One region of the Streptomyces sp. MGP-P1 genome, then DNA from elsewhere that is predicted to be linked to it. Evidence: riboswitches for the same ligand, from Rfam matches in the RefSeq annotation. Region 1 holds a riboswitch; each other region holds the start of a gene.
The links. Region 1 has a riboswitch for cyclic di-AMP ahead of AC3CH1_RS01390 (transglycosylase SLT domain-containing protein). Riboswitches for the same ligand answer to the same signal wherever they lie in the genome.
Positions count from the first base shown of each region.

Region 2: it holds a riboswitch for cyclic di-AMP, as region 1 does, so the genes downstream of both, AC3CH1_RS03765 (M23 family metallopeptidase) here and AC3CH1_RS01390 (transglycosylase SLT domain-containing protein) in region 1, are expected to answer to the same signal.
Region 3: it holds a riboswitch for cyclic di-AMP, as region 1 does, so the genes downstream of both, AC3CH1_RS22300 (transglycosylase family protein) here and AC3CH1_RS01390 (transglycosylase SLT domain-containing protein) in region 1, are expected to answer to the same signal.
Region 4: it holds a riboswitch for cyclic di-AMP, as region 1 does, so the genes downstream of both, AC3CH1_RS15815 (C40 family peptidase) here and AC3CH1_RS01390 (transglycosylase SLT domain-containing protein) in region 1, are expected to answer to the same signal.

Region 1 covers NZ_JBYMEM010000001.1:313,512-317,704, forward strand. The annotation lists gene AC3CH1_RS01385 (UbiA family prenyltransferase) at 96-989, shown strand; gene AC3CH1_RS01390 (transglycosylase SLT domain-containing protein) at 1,526-2,359, opposite strand; cyclic di-AMP (ydaO/yuaA leader) riboswitch at 2,363-2,521, opposite strand; gene AC3CH1_RS01395 (FAD-dependent oxidoreductase) at 3,005-4,193, shown strand, end outside.
Region 2 covers NZ_JBYMEM010000001.1:820,393-824,585, forward strand. The annotation lists gene AC3CH1_RS03760 (SGNH/GDSL hydrolase family protein) at 1-554, opposite strand, end outside; gene AC3CH1_RS03765 (M23 family metallopeptidase) at 744-1,700, opposite strand; cyclic di-AMP (ydaO/yuaA leader) riboswitch at 1,703-1,863, opposite strand; gene AC3CH1_RS03770 (tyrosine-protein phosphatase) at 2,308-3,120, shown strand; gene AC3CH1_RS03775 (DUF6126 family protein) at 3,168-3,341, opposite strand; gene AC3CH1_RS03780 (helix-turn-helix domain-containing protein) at 3,407-4,015, opposite strand; gene AC3CH1_RS03785 (aspartate aminotransferase family protein) at 4,098-4,193, opposite strand, start outside.
Region 3 covers NZ_JBYMEM010000007.1:117,879-122,071, forward strand. The annotation lists gene AC3CH1_RS22285 (tetratricopeptide repeat protein) at 1-171, shown strand, start outside; gene AC3CH1_RS22290 (cytochrome P450 family protein) at 168-1,493, shown strand; partial or broken gene AC3CH1_RS22295 (transglycosylase family protein) at 1,669-2,714, shown strand; cyclic di-AMP (ydaO/yuaA leader) riboswitch at 3,004-3,186, shown strand; gene AC3CH1_RS22300 (transglycosylase family protein) at 3,192-3,911, shown strand.
Region 4 covers NZ_JBYMEM010000006.1:12,253-16,445, forward strand. The annotation lists gene AC3CH1_RS15805 (C40 family peptidase) at 1-865, opposite strand, end outside; gene AC3CH1_RS15810 (hypothetical protein) at 1,112-1,465, shown strand; gene AC3CH1_RS15815 (C40 family peptidase) at 1,509-2,729, opposite strand; cyclic di-AMP (ydaO/yuaA leader) riboswitch at 2,728-2,894, opposite strand; gene pcrA (DNA helicase PcrA) at 3,163-4,193, shown strand, end outside.

The sequences.
Region 1 (4,193 bases):
CATGGCTCCATCCTGCCCACAAGGTGCGAGAGAACGGCGTAAAGGACCCGCCCGGTCGCCGCATTGACGGGGCGCCAGGCCCCTACGATCGCCCGATGGACGCCACGGACAGGGTGAGTCAGGCCGGAGCGGACCCGGCCGACGCCGCGCAGGCCGGCGCGGGGCGACGCGGACGGGTCGTGGGGGTCGCGCTCGCGTGCCACCCGGGGCCGGCGCTCGCGGTGACCGCGCTCGCGTGCGCCCTCGCCCTCGGCTCCGGGCTCGGCGGCCCCCGCTCCGCGCTGGTCACGGCCGCGGTGCTGACCGGCCAGCTCTCGGTGGGCTGGTGCAACGACGCGTACGACGCTCGGCGTGACGCCGATGCGGGCCGCCGGGGGAAGCCCGCGGCCGACGGCACGGTCGGGGCGCGTGCGGTGTGGGCCGCGGCAGTCGTCGCGCTCGCCCTGTGCGTACCGCTGTCGCTGGCCTGCGGGGCCCTCGCCGGCACGGTGCACCTCGCCGCCGTCACCGCCGCCTGGCTCTACAACCTGCGGCTCAAGGCGACCGCCCTGTCCTGGCTGCCGTACGTGGCCGGATTCGGCGCCCTGCCCGCCGTCGTCGCCCTCTCCCTGCCCGCCGGACCGTGGCCCCGGTGGTGGACGGTGGCGGCCGGCGCGCTGCTCGGGTTCGCGGCGCATCTGGCCGACACGCTCCCGGACATCGCGGCGGACCGGGCAGCCGGGATCCGGGGCCTCCCGCACCGGCTGGGCGACCGGGGCACCCGGCTGCTGCTGCCGGTGCCGCTCCTCGGCGCCACGGCGGTACTGGGGTTCGGCCCGCCGGGACCGGTGGACGCCGCGGGTGCCGCGGCACTCGTCCTGGCCGGTGCGGCGTCGCTCGTCGGCCCGGCGCTCGGCCGCCGGTGGCGCAAGGCCGCCCTGGCCGGAGCGGTGGCCGTGGCCGCGGTGGACCTGGCGCTGCTGCTGGCCCGGGGTGCCGCGGGCGCCTGAACGAGCCCGTCGAACCACTGACCTGACGGTCTGTCATTCATGGAGCCGGCATGGTCTCGGTCGGGCTCCTGCCCGTGGCCGCGAGCGCGGCTGAGGCCACCGATCCGGCCCCGAGGCAGGCCCGTCGTCGCCGGCCGTGTGTGGACCCCGGCCGGCCAGTGGCGCCGGCGAGAACATCCGGATCGACACGTCCGACAACGGACCCGGAATCCTGGCGATGGGCGGCGCGCGCGGCAACGCGACGCTCACGAACGTCGCGATCACCGACTCGCGCGACGGCCGCGTACTCGGACGTGCGGTCGATGGGGAAGCCGAGGAAGTTGCTCAGCGGCTGCTTGGTCCGCGTCCGCAGTCAGAAGGAGCGGTCGTCGGGCCTGGTGGTGTCGCTCATGGACACACCTCACTCTCAGCAGAGTGCAACAGGTTCCCCTGTCGATCGCGTGGTAAGTCACTAGAAACTCGGGGGTAACTTCCCGGTACGCCCGAGTGGCCCCGGACCATGAGGTCCGGGGCCACTCGGGCTCGGGCGCGGAGGATCAGTAGGCGCCGAAGACGTTGTCGATCGAGCCGTACCGGTCCGCCGCGTAGTTGCACGCGGCCGTGATGTTGGCGACCGGGTCGTAGCTGTCGGTCGAGGTGCCGGGCACGTGGTAGGCCTGGAAGGTCGGGTCGATGACCTGGAGCAGACCCTTGGACGGGGTGCCCTTGACCGCGTTGGAGTCCCAGTTGTTGATCGCGGCCGGGTTGCCCGAGGACTCGCGCATGATGTTGCGGTGGATGCCCTCGTACGTGCCGGGGATGCCCTGCTCGGCCATGACCGCCAGCGACTCCTTGATCCAGCCGTCGAGGTCGTTCGTGTACGTGACGGCCTTCTCTGCGGCCGGAGCGGCCTTTGCCACGGGAGCGGCGTCGACGCGCTCCGAACGGTCGGCACGGTCCGCCTCGGCACCACGCGCGGCGGACGGGGAAGCCTTGGCGGCCTTGTCCGCCTTACCGCCCGAAGAGGCAGTTCCGAGGGTCAGCTTGATACCGGGCTGAATAAGATCGGGATTCTCTCCGATGATCTTCCGGTTACCTTCGTACAGCTTCTCCCAGCCGCCGCTGACGGAATATTCGCGGGCGATCTTGGAAAGCGTTTCACCGGCCGCCACGGAATGCTGGGCGGGCGCGGCCGCCACGGCGGAATTCGCCTGGGCCACCGAGGCGGGCGCCACGGCCTGCTGCGGCGCGGCGGCGGGCACGGGGGCGGCGAAGGCACTGGTGGCGCCGATCACCGGGAGGGCGAGGACGGCTCCACCCGCGGTCACGGCGGCGAGGCCGCGGCGCAGCGAGGTGGACGGGGAACGACGGTGCTTACCCTGTGCGGGCATGGGGGATTTCCTCTCCGGCGCCTGCGAGGTGAGCTGTCGGGTTCAGACGGGAGATGTCTGGCCGCACGCTCGTGCGGCTTCACCCCAAGCCGTTCCGGTTACGGATCGGCGACTTACCTGGGTCCCCCGCTCCTGCCGTACGTGAGTGGGTTTCGGATTCCCGGACGGCGGCAGGATTCGGCGTTCCATCCGGATTGAGGGTGACCGTAGGCGAGAAACGCCGAACAGAACAAGCCCCGCATTCCGGATTCCCTTTTCCACGCAAGATCGAAAAGCGGAATCGCCGGATCGGGGCACTCCGTCACGTCGTCAACTTTGTTCGCGCAGAAGGGAACCGATGCTTCCAGTTCCGCGTCCGCCCTCCCGGACGTGACGCTCACCACTCCCTCGCGGTGATGGCTGAAACGAGGTCAAGCAAATGCCCCAGCGGCCCCAATAGACCCTTTATCGAGCAGAATTCCCAAAAGAAACAAATCGCCCATATCGACATAGGGAAACGGGCTAATCGGACACTCTAGGCAGGGCCGGCCGAAGGGCCCGCGGGGCGATCGCTTACGGTGTGCGGTGGAGATTAGTAAGCCCACCCTTACCTCCGACGTACGCTGTACCTGCCCGCGTTCGCCCGCCCCGAAGGATCACCACGCCATGACACGCCCCGTCCGCGTCGCCATTGTCGGAGCCGGCCCCGCCGGTATCTACGCTGCGGACGCGCTGCTCAAATCCGAGGTCTGCCAGGACCCGGGGGTCTCCATCGACCTCTTCGAGCGCATGCCCGCGCCCTTCGGCCTCATCCGCTATGGCGTGGCCCCCGACCACCCGCGGATCAAGGGCATCGTCAAGGCCCTGCACCAGGTGCTGGACAAGCCCCAGGTCCGGCTCTTCGGAAACGTCAGCTACCCGCACGACATCGGCCTGGACGATCTGCGCTCGTTCTACGACGCGGTGATCTTCTCCACCGGCGCCGAGGCGGACCGGGCCCTCGACGTCCCCGGCATCCAGCTGGACGGCTCCTACGGCGCGGCCGAGTTCGTCTCCTGGTACGACGGGCACCCCGAGGTCCCCCGCACCTGGCCGCTCACCGCGGAGAAGGTCGCCGTGCTCGGCGTCGGGAACGTGGCCCTGGACGTGGCCCGCGTCCTGGCCAAGACGGCGGACGAGCTGCTGCCCACCGAGATCCCGGACAACGTGTACCAGGGCCTGAAGGAGAACAAGGCGCTGGAGGTGCACGTGTTCGGGCGGCGTGGCCCCGCACAGGCCAAGTTCAGCCCGATGGAGCTGCGGGAGCTGGACCACTCCCCCAACATCGAGGTCATCGTCAACCCCGAGGACATCGAGTACGACGAGGGCTCCATCGCGACCCGCCGGGAGAACAAGCAGGCCAACATGGTCGCGCAGACCTTGGAAAACTGGGCGATCCGCGATGTCGGCGATCGCCCGCACAAGCTGTTCCTGCACTTCTTCGAGTCCCCGGTCGAGATCCTCGGCGAGGACGGCAAGGTCGTGGCGCTGCGCACCGAGCGCACCGAGCTGGACGGCACCGGCAACGTCCGGGGCACCGGTCGGTTCACGGACTGGGACATACAGAGCGTCTACCGTGCCGTCGGCTACTACTCGGAGGAGCTGCCCAAGCTCCCCTTCGACGTGGCCTCCGGCACCGTGCCGCACGAGGCGGGACGCGTCATCGCGGGCGACGAGCACATGGCCTCGGTCTACGTCACGGGCTGGATCAAGCGCGGTCCGATCGGTCTGATCGGACACACCAAGGGCGACGCGAACGAGACGGTCGCCTGCGTCCTGGAGGACCGGGCGGCCGGCCGGCTGCCGGAGCCGGCCG
Region 2 (4,193 bases), 510 kb from region 1:
GCGCGCCGGTCCTGCACGGAACGCAGCGACCACAGGTCCAGCACGGGGCAGTGGTAGCGGTCGGCGATGGCCCGCAGGTGGACGTTGTACGTGGCGATCTTGCCGCGCATGTGGCGCAGCACCGGAACGCCCCGGGTGTCGAAGCCGGTGGTGACCATGACCGTGCCGACGGCGTTGCTCAGGTCGGCGACCGCCCGCTCGAAGCGCTCGGCGAGGTCGTCGGGGTCGGTGCCGGGCCGGATGATGTCGTTGCCGCCCGCGCAGAAGCTGACCAGGTCGGGGGCCAGTTCCTTGGCGCGCGGGACCTGCTCCTCGACGATCTGGTCGAGGAGACGTCCTCGTACGGCGAGATTGGCGTAGCGGAAGTAGTCCAGGGGGCCGGTCGCCCCCTCGGGGGCCGGGAGCCGGTCGGCGAGGAGCACCGCGAAGCGGTCCGCCCAGCCGAGATACGTCCCGTCGGGGCCGGGGTCGCCGACGCCCTCGGTGAAACTGTCGCCAATCGCCGCGTACGACCCGATGGTGTGCTGCCGGTTGTTTCTCGAATCGTCTGCCACAAGCACTTATCCTGCATCGTGCGATGTGACCTACGCGACCGTAATACGGGGTTGACGGGTGGTGAGATAGACCACCCGGTCAGTTTTTGGTAAAGCCGGAATAAGTGGAGGGGCGGTGCGCCGCCGCGCACCGCCCCTCGATCACTTCTCGCCGCGTCCGGTCGGAAACGGCGACCCTGGACGGAGACGTCAGACGGAGACGCCGTGCTGACGCAGGTACGCGATCGGGTCGATGTCCGAGCCGTAGCTCGGGCCGGTGCGGACCTCGAAGTGCAGGTGCGGTCCGGTGGAGTTGCCGGTGGAGCCGGAGAGGCCGATCTGCTGGCCCCCGGTGACGGTCTGGCCGACGGAGACGTTGAGCGAGGACTGGTGGGCGTACTGGGAGTACATGCCGTCCTCGTGCTGGATGACGACCTCGTTGCCGTAGGAGCCGCTGTTGCCGGCCGAGACGACGGTGCCCGGACCGATGGCGAGTACGGGGGTGCCGGAGGCGGCCTGGAAGTCCGAGCCGGTGTGGTAGCCGCTGGACCAGCTGGCGCCGGAAGCCCGGTACTGGGTGGTGACGTTGGCGCTGGCCAGCGGGGCGGACCAGCCGGAGCCGGTGGCCTCGGAGGAGCCGGTCCCCGACGTGCTGCCGGAGCCCTCGGAGTCGTCGGCGGAGACGGTGTCGGCCTTCGGGGCCTCCTTAGGCGCGGCCTTCGGCGCCGGTGCGGCCTTCTTCGGGGCGGCCTCGGGGGCCGCGGACTTCTCGGCCGGCTCGGAGCCCTTGGCGCCGAGGGTCAGCTTCATGCCCGGGTGGATCAGGCCGGGGTTCTCGCCGACGGTGGAGCGGTTGTCCTGGTAGAGCTTCTCCCACCCGCCCTTGAGCTGGTGCTCGGCCGCGATCTTCGCCAGGTAGTCGCCGGAGACGACGGCGTACGTCTTCGGGGCGGTCTTCGACGCGGCGGGGGCGGTGGCCGGGACGGTGTGCGCGGCGGCGACCGAGGCGGCGGCGGGCTTCACGGCCGGAGCGGCCTGGTCCGCCGCGTTCGCGACGGTGGCCCCGATGAGCGGGAGGGCGAGTGCGGCGCCGCCGGTCCCTGCGACGAGGACGCCGCGGGAGATCGGGCCGGACTTCGGACGACGGTGCTTACCCTTTGCGGGCATGGGAAGTTCCTCTCCGGCGCCTGCGAGGTGAGCTGTCGGGTTCGGGCTGGAGATGCCCGGTCGCGTTGCGGCGACTTCACCCCGAGCCGGTCCGGATCGCTCCGGATCGGCGGCTTACCTGGTTCCCCCGCTCCTGCCACGCGTGAGTGGGTGGGTGCGAATTCCGGGCGGCGGCAGGATTAGGCGGTCCGTCCGGATTGCGGCGACCGTAAACGAGTCAGGACGAGCTGAACAAGCCATCGGTTGCTCGCCGGAATCATCGGTTCACTATCGACCCGGAATTCCCGTCACACTCCGTGGATTACGGATCTTGGATTTCCGTGCGGGCAACGGGAATGCCTCGGGGCGCACTCACCACGGACCGTCACGGATATGATCCCGCTCACCTCCGAAATCCCATCTCCCCCATTAGCGGGGCATGTTCTGCGAAATGCACCAATACGGACATTGGGCCGACCCCCCTCCTGACACTGGGTCAGCCCGGACGTCTCGGCACCCCGCACCGGAGCTCTCGACCGTGATGATTTTCCGTCGAATCGATGTCGTATCGTCACGGGAGCGCCCTCGCCGGCGAGCCGCGCCGACGCCAGAGATCCCAGGAGCCACCGTGACGCAACAGGTGCCGCAGGTCCCGCCGACAGAGACCGTGCTGACCGGAGTCCGCAACTTCCGCGATGTGGGCGGGCTCCCCACCGCGGACGGACGGCGCACCGCCTTCGGGCGGCTCTACCGGAGCGGTCACCTGGCGCACGCCACGGCCGAGGACGCGGCTTTCCTCGGCGGGCTCGGGCTGCACACGATCTTCGACTTCCGCCACTCCGCCGACCACCGGCTCGACGGGTACGACATCGAGCTGGCCGGTGTCCGCAATGTCAGCATTCCGCTCTCGGACCCGGCGGACGGCGCCGAGTTCTGGCGGCTGGTGAGCGACGGAAACATCGAGCAGCTGCGCTCGGTCCTCGCGAACGGCAAGGGCGTCGACCGCATGATCCGTATGTACCGCGCGACGATCCTGGACCGCACCGCCGAGCACAGCCGGGTGCTGCACTCCCTGGCCGAGGACAGCGTCCCCGCCCTGATGCACTGCGCGGCGGGCAAGGACCGGGCCGGTCTCTCGATCGCGGTCGCCCTGCTGGCGGTCGGCGTCGAGCCGGAAGCGATCGAGGAGGACTACCTCAAGTCCGACGACCTCCGCCGCCGCTACGCCCTGAAGCGCTCCGACGCGTCCGGCACCGACATGTCGCCCGAGGTGCTGGAGCTGCTGGACCCGCTCTTCGGGGCGCGGCCCGCCTACCTCGCGGCGGCCTTCACGGCCATCGAGGAGAGCTGGGGAACGACGGACCGCTACCTGTCGGAGGGGCTGAAGGTCTCCCCCGAGACCCGGGAGCGGCTGCGCGAGCGCCTGCTCGACCAGGCCTGACCCGGACGGGAGGCGGCCGCCCGGGGCGGCCGGTCGTCCGCCCGCCGTCACTTGCTCCCGGCCACCACGAAGAGCAGGTAGAGGAAGCCCGCGATGACGTGGCCCGCCACCAGGTAGGCGAAGAGGCGGATGATGACGCCGCGCGGCATCCGCTTCTCCTGCGGGTCCTCGTTCGGGCGGCGGCCGGGGCCCAGCGGGTCGTAGTGCTCGGAATCGGACATGACGGTCCTCTCTGTCGGCCTCGCGGCCGGTGGAGCGAAGGATGGAGCCGGCGGGGACGGCCGGTTCAGCGCGCGTGGAGGGCGTTGCCGAGGCACAGCTCGGCGGCGGGGCTCTGCAGCAGGGAGTGGACGAAGAGCAGCTCCGCGCCGCAGCGGTCGATGGCCGCGATCCGGTGCGGGGTGAGCGAGTCGAAGTGGGCGCTGTCGCCGGGTTCGAGGTCATGGACGGTGTCGCCGAGCCCGATCCGCAGCCGCCCCTCCAGGACGTACAGCCACTCCTCGCCGGGATGGACCCGGACCAGGTCGCCCTGGGCCCCGTACGGAACGCGCACCCGCAGCGCCTGCATGGCGCGACCGGATCCGCCTGCCTGCCGGTACATCCAGCCGTCGGCCTCCGCCCCCTCGAAGCCGCCGCCGCGGACGATCGCGTCCCGTTCGGGCGGCTGCTCGCCGAGCAGCTCGGAGACCGTCGTACCGTAGATGCGGGCCAGGCCCAGCAGCATCGGCAGCGAGGGCTGCCTGCGGCCGGTCTCCAGCCGGGAGAGATGGGCCGGGGAGAGCCCGGCCCGGCCGGCGGCGGTCTCCAGGGTGAGGCCGCGATCGCGGCGCAGGTCGCGCAGTCGGGGTGCGACGCCGGGGAGCTCGTCCGGCACCCCTTCGTCCGGAGGGTTCATGGCTCCATTGGGCCAGGATCTTTCCTCTGAGGCAAATTACTTGCCTCAGAGGCAATTTCCTCGTTTCCCTCGCGGAAGTCGGTCAGCGGTGGGCCACGGCCTGCTTGACCAGCGTCCGGCCGAAGTCCCACATGAGTCCGCCCCCGCTGTGCGCGTCGTCCATGACGGACGTGAAGGC
Region 3 (4,193 bases), on a different contig from region 1:
GCCGCGGAGGGCGGCCTGGTCAAGGCGCAGTTCCTGCTGGGCATGGTGCTGGCCGATCGGGCGCAGCACTGGGTGGCCCGGGCGGCCGACAAGGGGTACCGCCCCGCGCGGCAGGCCCTCCCCGCACTGCGCGCAGCCGCCGGGACCCCGCCCGATAACGTCGAGGCGTGAACGACAGCCCCGCCCCCCGCACCCCCGAGCCCTCCGCCTGCCCCCATAGCGGGGCCACCCCGGCCGCCCCCGAACTCTTCACCTGGGAGTTCGCCACCGACCCCTACCCCGCCTACGCCTGGCTCCGAGAGCACCGCCCCGTGCACCGCACCGCGCTGCCCAGCGGGGTCGAGGCCTGGCTCGTGACCCGGTACGGGGACGCCAAGGAGGCGCTCGCCGACGCGCGGCTCTCCAAGAACCCGGCCAACCACGCCGAGTCGCCGCACGCCAAGGGGAAGACGGGGATCCCGGGGGAGCGCAAGGCGGAGCTGATGACGCATCTGCTCAATATCGACCCGCCGGACCACACCCGGCTGCGCCGGCTCGTGTCCAAGGCGTTCACCCCGCGCCGGGTCGCGGAGTTCGCGCCCCGCGTGCAGGAGCTGACGGACCGGCTCATCGACGACTTCGTGGAGAAGGGGAACGCCGACCTCATCCACGACTTCGCCTTCCCGCTCCCCATCTACGCCATCTGCGACCTGCTCGGCGTCCCCGAGGAGGACCAGGACGACTTCCGGGACTGGGCGGGCATGATGATCCGGCACGGCGGCGGGCCGCGCGGCGGGGTCGCCCGGTCGGTGAAGAAGATGCGCGGCTACCTCGCCGAACTCATCCACCGCAAGAGGGAGAACCCGGGCGACGACCTGATCTCCGGGCTGATCCGGGCCAGCGACCACGGCGAGCACCTCACCGAGAACGAGGCGGCGGCGATGGCGTTCATCCTTCTCTTCGCCGGGTTCGAGACGACGGTCAACCTCATCGGGAACGGGACCTACGCGCTCCTGCGCCACCCCGAGCAGCGCGCCCGGCTGGAGGCCTCCCTGGCGGCGGGGGAGGACGCGCTGCTGGCCACCGGCATCGAGGAGCTGCTCCGGTACGACGGACCGGTCGAGATGGCGACCTGGCGGTACGCCACCGAGCCGCTGACCCTGGGCGGCGAGGAGATCGCCGCCGGGGACCCCGTACTCGTGGTGCTGGCGGCGGCCGACCGCGACCCGGAGCGGTTCACGGATCCGGACACCCTGGACCTTGCACGGCGTGACAATCAGCACCTCGGCTACGGGCACGGCATCCACTACTGCCTGGGGGCGCCGCTGGCCCGGCTGGAGGGGCAGACCGCACTGACCACCCTGTTGAGGCGCCTTCCTGACCTGCGACTTGCGGGAGAACCTGGCGATTTGCGCTGGCGCGGCGGACTCATCATGCGTGGACTGCGCACCCTTCCGGTCGAGTTCGAACCGGATAGTCGATCCGGAAAAAGTGACACAGCGTCAACTCCGTGACTTGCACGTGATCTGCGCTGCATCGACTTGTGACACACGTTCGAGTCCCGCTAGGTTCACGGTTCGACGCGTCGGTCGCACCTTGCTCACGCGTCACTTGGGCGCCGAAGCAGGCACGGAATCCGCTGTGCGGCGCTCAGGCCACTCGCTTGTCAGTCGCACGGAAGGCATACCCATGGGCTCCGCGAACGGCAGACACCGCCGCCCTCGTCAGGCACCCGCCATCATCGTCGCCGCGGGCGTGACGGGATCGGCCATCGCCATCCCGCTGCTCGGCGCCGGAGGCGCGCACGCGGCCGAGGCCACCACCTGGGACCGGGTCGCCGAGTGCGAGAGCGGCGGCATGTGGAGCGCCGATCTCGGCAACGGCTACTACGGCGGGCTCCAGTTCTCGCAGGAGACCTGGTCGGCGTACGGCGGCACGGCGTTCGCGCCCCGCGCCGACCTCGCCAGCCGCTCGCAGCAGATCTCCGTCGCCGAGAAGGTCCTGGACGACCAGGGCCCGAAGGCTTGGCCCAGCTGTGCGGTGATCTCCGGCCTCGCGGTGGGCGGCGGTCTGCCCGGCGTCGACCCGGGCGCCTCGCCGTCCGCGGATCCGTCCGCCGATCCGTCGGCGGACCCCTCGGCCGACCCGACCTCCACCCCGGCCGACGAAGCGGACGCAACCGGTGAATCGCGCGAAGCGGGCAAGAGGGAGAAGGGTGATGAGGCGGACAAGGGCGGTAGAGGTGGCGCGGAGAAGGGGAGCGGGACTCCCGACTCCTCGGTGACGCCCTCCGCCCCGCCCGCCTCCGACGCCCCCGACGCCTCGGACCCCTCCACCGCCCCCGACGCCTCGGCGGACGAGGACGGCCAGGGGGGCAAGCACCGGGGCGCCCCGCGCCCGAGGAGGTCGACGCGGACCGGAAGGACGACCCCCGTGAGTCCGGCCGGCACGCCTCGCGCGGCGAAGGCGGCGCGCGGGACGGTGGCGCGGCGGCCGCCGACGGGTACACCGTGCGGCCCGGGGACAACCTCTGGGCGATCGCCGACGCCCAGGAGATCCCCGGCGGCTGGACCGGCCTGTACGAGACGAACAAGGGCCTCCTGGGTGCCGACCCGGACCTGATCCTGCCCGGCCAGAACCTGGATCTGGGCCTGGATCAGGATGCGGGCAAGGGTGTGGACCGGGCCGCCCCGGAGGGTGCCGAGACGGCCGCCGAGGCTCCCGCCGCCAACTGATCGAACCCGGCGAAACACCCCGAAAATCGGGGCAGTTAAGAGACCTATGTCCACTTTTGTGTAAGTGAGACATGGGTCTCTTTGCTTCAACTGGTGCTTTTCGACCGGCCGGTCCGGGCGTATCGCCTCCCACCTGCGGAAACGGCCCACCGGCTACGGCGAGTTCGGGCCGAATGCCCCCTATGTCCGTCTTTGAATGTCGGGGTTGCCTGTGTTTACGGTCGGAACCGCTCGCACCGCGGGCCCCGTCGACCGTCACGCCGAATCCTGCCGTCGGTCGAAGGGAACAGACGCGTAAGCGCCGTAGGCAGGAGCGGGGGACCCAGGTAAGCCGCCGGGTCCGGACGCCTCGTCGAACCGACGGGGACGTACGGGACCGGCTAGGGGTGAAGTCGCGAGCAGCACCGCGCGACCGGGCAACTCATCAGCCCGAACCCGACAGCTCACCTCGTAGGCGTCGGTGAGGAGATTCGTTCCATGCTGCTGAACAGCAAGGGCAAGCACCGCCGCCCGTCCAAGGCCACCCGTATCGCCACCCTCGCGGGTGTCACCGGTGCCGCCGTCGCCATCCCGCTGATGGGCGCGACCAACGCTTCCGCCGCCTCCGTCGAGACCTGGGACGCCGTCGCCCAGTGCGAGTCCGGCGGCAACTGGTCCATCAACACCGGCAACGGCTACTACGGCGGACTGCAGTTCTCGCAGTCCAGCTGGGCCGCCGCCGGCGGTACGCAGTACGCCTCCCGTGCAGACCTGGCCTCCAAGGACCAGCAGATCGCCACCGCCGAGAAGCTCCTCGACCTCCAGGGCCCGGGTGCCTGGGCCTGCGCCGGCGCCGGCGGCCTCACCAACGACGGTGTGGACCCGGGCGTGAACACCGGCTCCGGCTCCGGCGAGAGCAAGCCCGAGCAGGCGCAGCCCGAGCGTCAGGCCGAGCAGCCCACCACGCGCTCCGAGCAGCGCGAGGCCCCCAAGGCCGAGAGCGAGAAGGCCGAGAGCAAGAAGACCGTCACCACCCCGACCGGCGAGAAGGTCCAGAAGGGCGACGGCGAGTACAAGGTCAAGACCGGCGACACCCTGAGCACCATCGCCGACGCGGAGGACGTCAAGGGCGGCTGGAGCAAGATCTTCAAGCTCAACGACGACATCGTCAAGGACGCCGACCTGATCTTCCCGGGTCAGCAGCTCCACCTGAAGTAATCGCCGTCTCTCCTCCCCGGAGGAGAAGCGTCCGGCGGCACTTCTCCTCGCACGGCTCCCCGGCCCGGCGCGCTCGTCCCCCCAGCGCGCCGGGCCGGGTTCTTCTTGGGCGGCGGGCGCCGAAGGCCCGCATGCGTTCACCTCTTGTCGTTACCACTCAGTAGATTTCTAGAGTTTTGTCCCATGATGCAGGCCCTTGGGACCTTTTTCGTCCCAGGACGCGGGCGGTCGGCCGACCGACGCGGCCGGGCCCGATAGGCTCGTGCCGCAGGGCCACAGTGA
Region 4 (4,193 bases), on a different contig from region 1:
GGCTCACGCCCGCCGCCTTCCAGGCCGCCTGGGTCAGGCCCGAGCAGTCGAAGGCGTTCGGGCCCGTCGCGCCCCAGACGTACGGCTTGCCGATCGCGCCGTACGCGAAATCGATGGCCTGGGCGGCGCGGGAGCCGGGGGCCGCGACCGGACCGCCGCGGACGGCCGAGCGGTCGGCGTGGGCCGGGCCGCCGGCGCCCCGGGCGTCGGCGGCGCGCTCGTAGGCGGCGCGCTCGTCGGCGGTCAGGGTGTCCAGCAGCCTGCGGGCGTCGGCCAGCTTGGCGCGGATCGCGGTGCGGTGTTCGCGCAGCTCGGCGCGGCGGGCGGCGAGGCGTTCGGTCTCCTGGTCGGCGCGGGCCTTGACGCGGGTGATCCGGGAGACCTGTCGCTGGATGCCGCGCAGGAGGCCGCTCTGCCGGTCGCCCGCCCGGTCGAGGTGGGAGGCGCGTTGCAGAAAGGTGTCGGGGTCGGAGGAGAGCGCCAGTTGCAGGGCCGGGTCCAGGGTTCCGCTGCGGTACTGCGCGGTGGCCAGCGAACCGAGGGCGTGCCGGGCGGCGTTGAGCCGGGCGGTGCGACGGGCGGCCTCGTCGGCCAGGGCGTCGACGGCGCGGGTGGCGGTGGCCGCCTCCTCCTTCGCCCCGTTGTACTTCTCGGTGGCGGCCTCGGCGTCGTGGTAGAGCCGGTCGACCTTCGACTTGACCTGCGCGGCGGTGGGGGCCGGTTCGGCGGGGGCCGCGCCCGCCCCGGTGACCGATCCCGCGGTGGCGGCCCCGGCGAGCGCCAGGGTGGCGGCGGTGCGGGCAGCAGAGCCGGTGAGCGGGCGCTGCTTGGGTTTTCGGTGAGCTGACCTGCGGTGGGCTGCCACGAGGGCGGCATCCTTCCTGTCGGCTGTCCGCCGGGGGATACCGGCGGGTCCGTGAAGGACGCTAATCCCAGGGCCGGGAAAAGAGTCGCCGTGACCGCTATTGCCCTGATATGACGTTTCGGCGGTCTTGGTTGATCACCGATGCGCCCATATATCGGGGCAATGCGTTCAATAGCGGAGGAAGCGCGCAAGGAAGGTGTGCCTCACTGCAAGGCATATCCCTGGCCCTGGCTAGGCTCCGGAGCCATGGACGTACTCATCAATGTCTTCGTCGCCCTGCACATCATCGGCATCGCCTCCCTGCTGGGCGGCTTCCTGACGCAGATGAAGGCCATGGGAGCGGGCACCGCCCGCTTCACCCCCGCCATGCTGCACGGCGCGCTGACCATGCTCGTCACCGGCATCGCCCTGGTCGGGCTCAATCAGGCCGACGACCAGGCCGTGAACAACGTCAAGATCGGCATCAAGCTCGCGCTGCTGGTCGTGATCCTCGCCCTCGTCTACGTCAAGCGGGACGACGAGACGGTGGACAAGGGCGCGTTCGCCGCGGTCGGCGGACTGACGGCCGTCAACATCTTCATCGCCACGGTCTGGACCTGAGGCGTTCGGGGGCGGTCGCTGAGAAGCCGCCCCCGAACACGCACTACGCCGGGCGCACGCTTCCGTAGATCGGCATGGAGTAGATCGACTCCTCGCGCACGTTCGCACCCGGCTTCGGGGCGTGGATCATCATCCCGTCGCCCTTGTAGATGCCGACGTGGCTGATGTCGTCGTAGAAGAAGACCAGGTCTCCGGGGGTCAGATCGGACGTGGCGACCCGCGTCCCGACCTCCACCTGGTCCCAGGTCGTCCGGGGCAGGGTCACCCCCGCCTCCCGCCACGCCGCCTGCGTCAGCCCCGAGCAGTCGTAACTGGAGGGGCCCGACGCGCCCCACACGTACGGCTTCCCGATCTGGGCGCGGGCGAAGGCCAGGACCTTCTCCGCCTTGGCGGCGTAACCACTGTCCGTACCGGTGCCGGTGCCGGAGCCCGGATCCGTTCCCGTTCCCGTTCCCGTTCCCGTACCGGAACCGGAGCCCGTGCCCGAACCGCCGCCGGACTCCTTCGCCGCCTCCTCGCGGGCCTTCTCCTCGGCCTCGGCCTTCTCCTTCGCCTCCGCGGCCTGCCGGGCGGCCAGCTTCGCCGCCTTCTCCTTCGCCTCGGCCTCCTGCCTGCGCTCCAGCTCCGCCAGCCGCGCCTTCTCCTCGGCGGTCAGCCTCGACAGCAGGCCCCGGGCCTCGGTGAGTTTGGTCTGCACGTCCTTCTTGCTGGAGGCGAGCGTGGCCTGCGACTCGGTGAGGGTCTCCAGGCTCTTCACCGCCTCGGCGCGCTTCTTCGCCGCCGAGGCCTGCTGCGTACGGACCTCGTCGACGGCCTTCTGCTGCCGCTCCGTCGCCCGGTCCATCAGCCGGCTCTGGTCGAAGTACCCCTGCGGGTTGTCCGCCAGGAAGAACGTCGCCGCGGGCGCGATGCCCCCGTCGCGGTACTGGGCCGCCGCGTAGGAGCCCAGCGCCCGGCGCGCCTCGTTGATCTTCTCGGCCCGCTTCGCCACGTCGGAGAGCAGCGTGTCGACCTTCGTCCGCTGGGACGCGGAGGCGGCCTTGGCCCGGTTGTACTCCTGGGTCGCGGCGCCCGCCTGCCGGTACAGGGCGTCGACCTTCTTCTGCACTTCCTCGATGGCGGGCTTCGGCTCCGCCGGCACGGCCGTGGCGCTCTGCGTGGAGAGCAGCGTCACGGAGGCCAGCGCGGCCGTCGTCAGTCCGACGGCGGGGGTGGTGGTGCGCACCTTCGTGCGCGGCTTGCGATGCGATGCCAAGACCGGCATCTCCTTCCGTGGACCGCCTACCGGGTTAGCTGTCGGGTTCGGACGGAACGGAAGGCTGTCCTACGGTCCGGCTGCGAGGGCACGGACCGATTCACCCCGGTGTCGCGTGTGGGTCCCCGGTTCCGAGCTGCCGGGCCGGCAGGACGGATTCGGCAGAGGCGCCCGTCAGGCGTGGTTCGCCTCAGGGAGGTACGGGCCACCTGACCGAGCACGCTAGCCAACCGGCCCCGCCACTGGGAAGGACGATGAGCGATATGCCCGATACATTTTCGTGACCTTTCCGGATCGGGGGCTGGGCACCCCTCCGACCGGGGCGCTCCTTCACGGAACGTCGACGTCCGGTCTCCGTGCGTACGGGCGGGGGCGTGGTGCGAGCGGCCTTTCCCTGCTTCTGCGGAACGTTGTCAGTCCGGCCGCCTAGACTCGGGAGGCGATGAGCAGCCTCTTTGACGACAGTTTCCTGACCGGCCTCCAGCCCGTGGAGGACGGCCCCCCGCCGCCCCCCGAGGACCACGCACCCGAAGCGGTGCCGGAGGGACTCTTCGGGGGCGTCTACGACGCGCCCCCGCCGCCCCGGGACGGGTACTACCGGGACGGTCACGCGCGCCCGGTGATCGACTCCGCCTCCCTGCTCGACGGGCTGAACACCGAGCAGCGCGCCGCCGTCGTGCACGCCGGGTCCCCGCTGCTCATCGTCGCCGGAGCCGGCTCCGGCAAGACCCGCGTCCTCACCCACCGCATCGCCCACCTGCTGGCCGAGCGCGGGACGCACCCCGGGCAGATCCTCGCGATCACCTTCACCAACAAGGCCGCGGGCGAGATGAAGGAGCGCGTCGAGCAGCTCGTCGGCCCCCGCGCCAACGCCATGTGGGTCATGACCTTCCACAGCGCGTGCGTCCGCATCCTGCGCCGCGAGTCGAAGAAGCTCGGCTTCACCTCGTCGTTCTCGATCTACGACGCCGCCGACTCCAAGCGCCTGATGGCCCTGGTCTGCCGCGACCTCGACCTGGACCCGAAGCAGTTCCCGCCGAAGTCCTTCACCGCCAAGGTCTCCAACCTCAAGAACGAGCTCATCGACGAGGAGACCTTCGCCGGGCAGGCGACGGACGGCTTCGAGAAGACCCTGGCCCAGGCGTACGCGCTCTACCAGGCCCGCCTGCGCGAGGCCAACGCCCTGGACTTCGACGACATCATCATGACGACGGTCCACCTCCTCCAGGCCTTCCCGGACGTGGCCGAGCACTACCGCCGCCGCTTCCGCCACGTCCTCGTCGACGAGTACCAGGACACCAACCACGCCCAGTACACGCTGGTACGGGAGCTGGTCGGCCCGGCCGGGGAGGCCGACGCACCCGCCGAGCTGTGCGTGGTGGGCGACGCGGACCAGTCGATCTACGCCTTCCGGGGTGCGACCATCCGCAACATCCTCCAGTTCGAGGAGGACTACCCGAGCGCGACGACGAT